One region of the Neobacillus solisequens genome, then DNA from elsewhere that is predicted to be linked to it. Evidence: riboswitches for the same ligand, from Rfam matches in the RefSeq annotation. Region 1 holds a riboswitch; the other holds the start of a gene.
What was found. Region 1 has a riboswitch for cyclic di-AMP ahead of ACI3K6_RS16005 (hypothetical protein). Riboswitches for the same ligand answer to the same signal wherever they lie in the genome.
Positions count from the first base shown of each region.

Region 2: another riboswitch for cyclic di-AMP. It lies ahead of ACI3K6_RS09525 (APC family permease); the one in region 1 lies ahead of ACI3K6_RS16005 (hypothetical protein).

Region 1 is NZ_JBKFGJ010000017.1:44,277-47,711, reverse strand. It holds gene ACI3K6_RS16010 (APC family permease) at 1-1,011, opposite strand, end outside; gene ACI3K6_RS16005 (hypothetical protein) at 1,061-1,630, opposite strand; cyclic di-AMP (ydaO/yuaA leader) riboswitch at 1,853-1,997, opposite strand; gene ACI3K6_RS16000 (ATP-binding protein) at 2,219-3,435, shown strand, end outside.
Region 2 is NZ_JBKFGJ010000009.1:52,130-55,564, forward strand. It holds gene ACI3K6_RS09520 (methyl-accepting chemotaxis protein) at 1-991, shown strand, start outside; cyclic di-AMP (ydaO/yuaA leader) riboswitch at 1,091-1,233, shown strand; gene ACI3K6_RS09525 (APC family permease) at 1,372-3,198, shown strand.

The sequences.
Region 1 (3,435 bases):
ATTTTTATCTTGAGCCATGATCGATGATAAAATAGGGAATCCATTAAAACTCGTATTGGCAGCAAGTGTTAAGATCGCTGTTGTAGCAAGCTGAATAACATAATAGAAACCACCTCTGCCAAAGGCCGCTTCTGCAACCATCGATAAAACGGATTTGGTCCCTGTTGGGTCGGGATGTATATTATAAGCTTGTGAAAGTATGGTTACTCCTCCAAAGATGACAGCTAATAAAATTCCCAATGTTAACATGGTTCTTTTTGCATTTTTTTCAGCAGGTCTTCTGAAATGAGGAACAGCATTCGATATAGCTTCGACTCCTGTAACAGCTGAACACCCGGAAGAAAATGCTTTTAATAATACAAACCAAGTCAAACCTGTAGGTAATCCGGTAGGAACAGATACAGAATGGGTTGTATGCCCAGTGCCAGTTAGCCAATCAAATAAACCTTTCCCTACAAGGACTAGCATACAGAAAATAAATAAATACGTTGGGAAGGCAAATACATTTCCAGATTCAGACGTGCCTCTTAAATTCATCCAAACCATAAACCAGGTGAATAATAAAGCGATTGGAACAACATAGGGAACGGCTGCATGATAGGCTGAAGTGATCGCCATCACTCCTGCTGAAATGGAAACGGCAACGGTTAGTGTATAATCAATTAGAAGCGAAACACCAGCCAAACGCCCCCACATCATTCCTAAATTTTCCTTGGCTACCATATACGCCCCGCCACCTTGTGGGTAGGCATCAATGACTTGCCGGTAGCTAACAATTAAAATCGCGATTAGTAAAATAATTGCCAGCGCAATGGGAATAGAAAATGAGAAGGCAAATGCTCCAACGGTTGCAAGCTCTAATAATATCATTTCTGTTCCGTATGCTACGGAGGAAAGGGCGTCCGATGATAGAATCGGTAAAGCTTTCCACATGGGCATTTTTTCGCCTTCAGCCTCTTCCGATTTTAATGGCCGCCCTAGGATTAGCCGTTTTATTGATTGAGAAGTCATTTCTTTCTTCCTCCAATTATTTTTTAATTTAAGTACTTTTTACTTGTTGTTAATTTTTTATATTGGATTCTGCATATACATCGTAATTTAAATGAATATTATGTTCAGTATTAATTAAATTAATAAATTTGACTGCATCATTTTTATTTTCACAAACCTGTATATGCTCTATCCAAACGGAATACCGATTTTTTTGAATACATGTAAGGATGCAAGGAAAATTAGTACCTGATTTTAAAACATACCATCCTTTCCTTAAATCTTTCCATGGCTTCTTCAATATAGATAAAATCGGTAACTTGCTTCTGTTAGACCAATTTTGTTGGTCCTGTTCAATACGGATTGAATGATAAACTTCATTTATTTCACCATTATCTGAATTAATTAGTTCGGTAAAACCTGCACTTCTTATAGCGTATTGAAGTTCACTTTCATTGTCTGCAAACCAGTAGCCTAAAATAATCCTTTTACCATCGATCAATTTCCAAATTCCACCAAAAACTCTATAACTTAATGTATGCATATCAAAACAGTCTTTTTTTGATCCAAATAAGGTTGGACAAGAATTATCTAAATAAAGATATTCAAAATCGAAATTGGTATTAGAAAGTTGAATCATAAAACTTCCTCCCAAAAATCAACACTTTGGCATTGAATCAGTAAAATTAACCAAAATTAAATATTTAATGAGTCCTGGTAAACCTTTAGTCTCTCTACTTTCTTTTAATGTATCCCCTATTCCTTTTTCCTAAAAATAGGCATAATAAAAAGACCTACTTAACATGCTCAAGTTGCCTTTTTGCTTTGTAAACAAAAAGCCCCCTGAATCAGGTGGTCTTCTGACCTCCTTCGCTTTAGCCGACGAAGTTAGCTGACGGGTAGGATGGCGAAAGAGTATCTCATCCTTTCTACAACTTGTAGAATTAACCCCGGAAAAATTGGTTCCTCCGTTCCTGAGTTTCCTCAGAATTAAGCCGTTCATATGATTTTTTTATAATGAAATTTTATAAAACTTCGCTCAAATCGACTTTCACCTTCTCTTATTACTTCTTGTGCTCCCCTATTTAAAATAAATCTATATGTATTTTAAGATCGTTTAAATAAGAAATACAGTTAAGATGTTGTTAATTTTTTAAAATCGAATTCATTTTATAATTTCAATAAAATATTATTAGATAATAATATCAAAACATGAAGGATGATATGAATGAAGCAACTGAAACATATCACATGGAATATCGGGGTGATGGTCATGATCATGATGTTCATTACTTTCCTATCTTTATTCTTCAAATATATAGGAATAACTGAAACCAATATAATCATTACTTTCATATTAGGTGTTTTGCTAGTTTCAAAATTTACAGAAGGTTATTTGTATGGAATAATTGCATCAATAATCGGGGTATTGGATTTTAATTTCTTTTTTACTATGCCTTTTTACTCTCTCGCTGTTTATCGACCAGACTATCCCATAACATTTGCTATTATGTTGATTGCCGCGATTATCACAAGTACATTGACGACAAAGGTGAAGAAAGAGGCAAGTTTATCCTCCATTCGTGAAAAACAAACACAAATTCTTTATCAGATCAGTAAAAATTTACTCCAAGCACCAGACGTAGACCAAATCTTAGAAATTGGTGCGAAAAAGATACTTGAGTCCATCAATCATTCTGTTTTCATTACTGCGTTAAAATCATCGAACGGACTGAGTGAACCTTTCATATTAAAAACAGATGAGAATGAACAAATTTTTTATAATAGCGATGGAATAAGAAAAACAATCCAAACAAATAAATCGTTAGAAACAAAGAATGTAACCTATTTTCCGATTAAAGGACTTGACGAGAGTCTCGGGGTAATTGGGATTACCTGCTTGAATTCTACTTTAACCATTGAGCAAAAAAGTTTTGTCGAAGCCATTTCTATGCACCTTGCGCTAGCAATGGAACGCGAAAAAATTTCAAAAAAACAACAGAAAGCCCAAGTAGAAATGGAAAGAGAAAAACTTCGAGGTAATCTTCTTCGTTCAGTATCGCACGATTTACGTACACCTTTAACAGGAATTTTAGGATCTACGACTACTTTACTCGAACACGGAGAAATACTTGAAAAAGATGTGAAGAGACAATTACTAGTTGATATTTTCGAGGATTCTAAATGGCTTATCCATTCAGTTGAAAACATATTAAGCATTACCAGGATGGATGATGGTAACGTTTCAATTAATAAAAATATGGAATTAGTGGAGGAAGTCGTTAGTGAGGCAGTCTTTAGAATAAAAAAACTTGATATTCATCATGAAATAAAAATAACTATTCCAGACGAACCTATTATGATTCCAATGGATGGAATATTAATCAAACAAGTATTGATAAACTTGCTTGATAACGCCATTAAATATACACCACCTCATTCCAC
Region 2 (3,435 bases), on a different contig from region 1:
TAGAAACGACGAATTTGGACAATTATTTTTTTCAATAAAAAATACACAGGCCAGTTTAAAAGAAATGATAGAAAATATTTCGGAGCATTCCCAAGTAGTAAAAAATCAATCACTTTTTATGAAAGAATCTTGTGCAGAAATCCATATTTCCAGCAACCAGGTAGCTTCTACTATGCAGGAGTTATCATCCGGGGTGGAGCAACAGGCACACTTGACGACTGAATTGGCTAAGCAAGTGAATCATTTTTCAAAGCGAATAAACCTTGTAAATGAAAATGGGACATTAATACAGGAATCTTTCTATGATATTTCGAACGTAACTGAAATTGGAAATGAGCGGATGAATAAATCTATAGACCAAATGAATAAGATCTATGATATTGTGAGTGTCTCTATTGAAAAAGTTAAAAGTTTGGATGATGAGTCTAAAAAAATAGCCAACCTCATTAATGTGGTTCATAACATTGCGGATCAAACGAATCTATTGGCATTAAATGCTGCAATTGAGGCGGCCAGAGCGGGGGAACATGGAAAGGGATTTGCCGTTGTTGCTAATGAAGTAAGGAAGCTTGCCGAACAAGTATCACTTTCCGTAGGAGAGATTACAAGTATTGTAAATGGCATTCAGAATGTCTCTAAGAATGTGGCTGAATCATTAACATTAGGATATCAACAGGTGGGAGAAGGAACGATTCAAATTAAAGAGACGGGTGAGACATTCGAAAATATTAACAAAGCTGTTGTTAATATGGCAGAAAAAATCGAGCAAGTCTCAAAAAATTTAACAGAAATTGTGTATGGCAGCAATGAAATTAACAAGTCTATTGAGTACATTGCTACTATATCGCAGGAATCTGCAGCCGGCATAGAAGAAACATCAGCGGCTGTTCAACAAACCAGTAGCTCTATCGAGAGATTATCTTCAAATGCGGACTCTTTAGAAATTCAATCAGATGAATTGGGATTATTGGTAGGAAGGTTTCGGCTGTAAACCCCTTTTTTAAGATGAAAATCAATAATAGTTTTGAGTCTTCTTGAAAAAATCCATTTACACTATCTAGACATTGGAGTAATATTATGACAGTTTCAAATTTCTAAATCGCTGAAACCAATAGGTACGGGGGAACCATTTTAGTGGGTTGCTACTAAACTCAAGGGGTGAATCCTTTTTTGGTAGGGCTACTCAAGGTCCGAATCCGACAGCTAACCTCGTAAGCGTATATGAGAAGGAAGGTGGAGCTTGTGACATTACAAAAATGGTGTGTCTACGGGTCTATTTAAATCTGACTTGTAGGCAAATTTTTTTATTTTTGAGTAATTACTGATAGCATGGGTAAATTAAACCATAATTAATTTTTGGCGGTGAATAACTTGTTTGGGGTTATAAAAAGATTTTTAATTGGCCGACCTTTGAAATCTCATGAGCTAGGCGAACAGAAACTAAACAAAACGAAAGCATTAGCAATCCTTTCATCTGATGCTTTGTCGTCAGTGGCATATGGTCCTGAACAAATTTTAATTGTATTAGTTACTATCAGTACTGCAGCATTTTGGTATTCCATTCCTATTGCAGTAGGTGTGTTAATTCTTTTATCAGCCTTGATACTGTCCTATAGGCAAATCATCTTTGCTTACCCTCATGGAGGTGGGGCCTATGTGGTTTCAAAAAGCAATCTGGGGGTAAATCCAGGCTTGATAGCTGGAGGGTCCCTATTGGTGGACTACATCCTGACAGTTGCTGTAAGTGTGTCTGCTGGGACCGATGCTATAACATCTGCGTTTCCGACTTTACATGGCTATAATGTAGGAATCGCAATTACGTTTGTCATTTTAATAACAATATTGAATCTGAGAGGGGTAACGGAGTCTGCTTCAATATTAGCATACCCGGTTTACTTATTCGTCTTAGCGTTATTTATATTGATTGCTGTTGGTTTATATAACATTGTAACCGGAGGGGTTTCGCCACAATTACACACCCCAATCGGTACCCCTGTAACGGGGATCAGTTTGTTTATTCTATTAAGGGCGTTTGCTTCCGGGAGTTCCGCTTTAACAGGAGTTGAAGCTATTTCTAATGCTATACCTAATTTTAAAGACCCAGCTCCTAATAATGCAGCTAAAACATTAATGGCAATGGGAGCGTTACTTGCCATTCTATTTTCAGGAATTGTATTTTTAGCCTATTATTATGGGATTTCTCCAAGTGAAAAAGTAACTGTCGTATCCCAAATTGCTGAAGAGACTTTCGGTCGGAATTTCATTTATTTCTTTATTCAAGGAACCACAGCCTTGATATTAGTTCTTGCTGCGAACACTGGATATTCCGCTTTCCCGTTGTTGGCAGTTAATCTTGCTAAGGATAAGTTTATACCTAGAATGTTTCTTATGAGAGGGGATCGATTAGGGTATTCAAATGGCATCATTATACTTGGCATTGCTTCTATCCTTTTAATTTTAACTTTTCATGCTAAAACAGAACATCTTATCCCGCTTTACGCAGTTGGGGTGTTTCTTCCATTTACTTTGTCTCAGTCAGGCATGATGGTTAAATGGCTGCGAGAGAAGCCTCAAGGGTGGGTACCTAAATTTATCATTAATACAACAGGTACCCTAATAAGCCTTATTGTTACATTAATGTTCTTAATAACAAAATTCTCACAGGTTTGGTCTATTTTAATCTTTCTACCTATCATTGTGTTCTTCTTTCATCGAATTAAAAAGCATTATGACGCTGTTGGAGACCAATTAAGTCTTAAAACGTGTAAACCACCTTTGACCATTGAAGGTAATGTTTTGATAGTGCCTGTCGCTGGCATGACTCATGTTGTAGAGAATACCTTAAATTATGTTAAATCTTTATCGCCTGATCAAATCATTGCGGTGTATGTTGCCTTTGAAAGAGACGACGAAAAGAAGTTCGAAGAAAAATGGAAGAAATGGCAACCAGATGTAAGGCTGGTGACATTGCACTCTCATTATAGAAGTATCATCAGTCCACTTACTAAATTTGTTGATACTGTAGAGCATAAAGCCAAAGAAGGGAATTATCGGGTAACAGTTGTCATTCCGCAATTTATTCCTAAAAAGGGGTGGCACAATATTCTTCACAACCAATCAAGCCTTCTTATTCGATCCTTCTTACTTTATCGAAGAGACGTGATTGTAACAACTGTGCCTTATCATTTAATAAAATAATAAATATGGGCCCAGGTATAAATAAGGGATCCATTAGAGAAGGAGGCTACTAAATTGGTAGCCTCCCTTAAATATGTCTCATAAATAGTATCTTTTGTCCGAGATAGATCTTACCAGAGGATGAACATCTTCTTTAAACTGTATGGAAGATAAAATACTCTTTATTGTACTATCTAATTTTCAGACTCCTGAGTTTTTAAAATAACTAATCACAACGTTTTGTTATTATATAGAAAA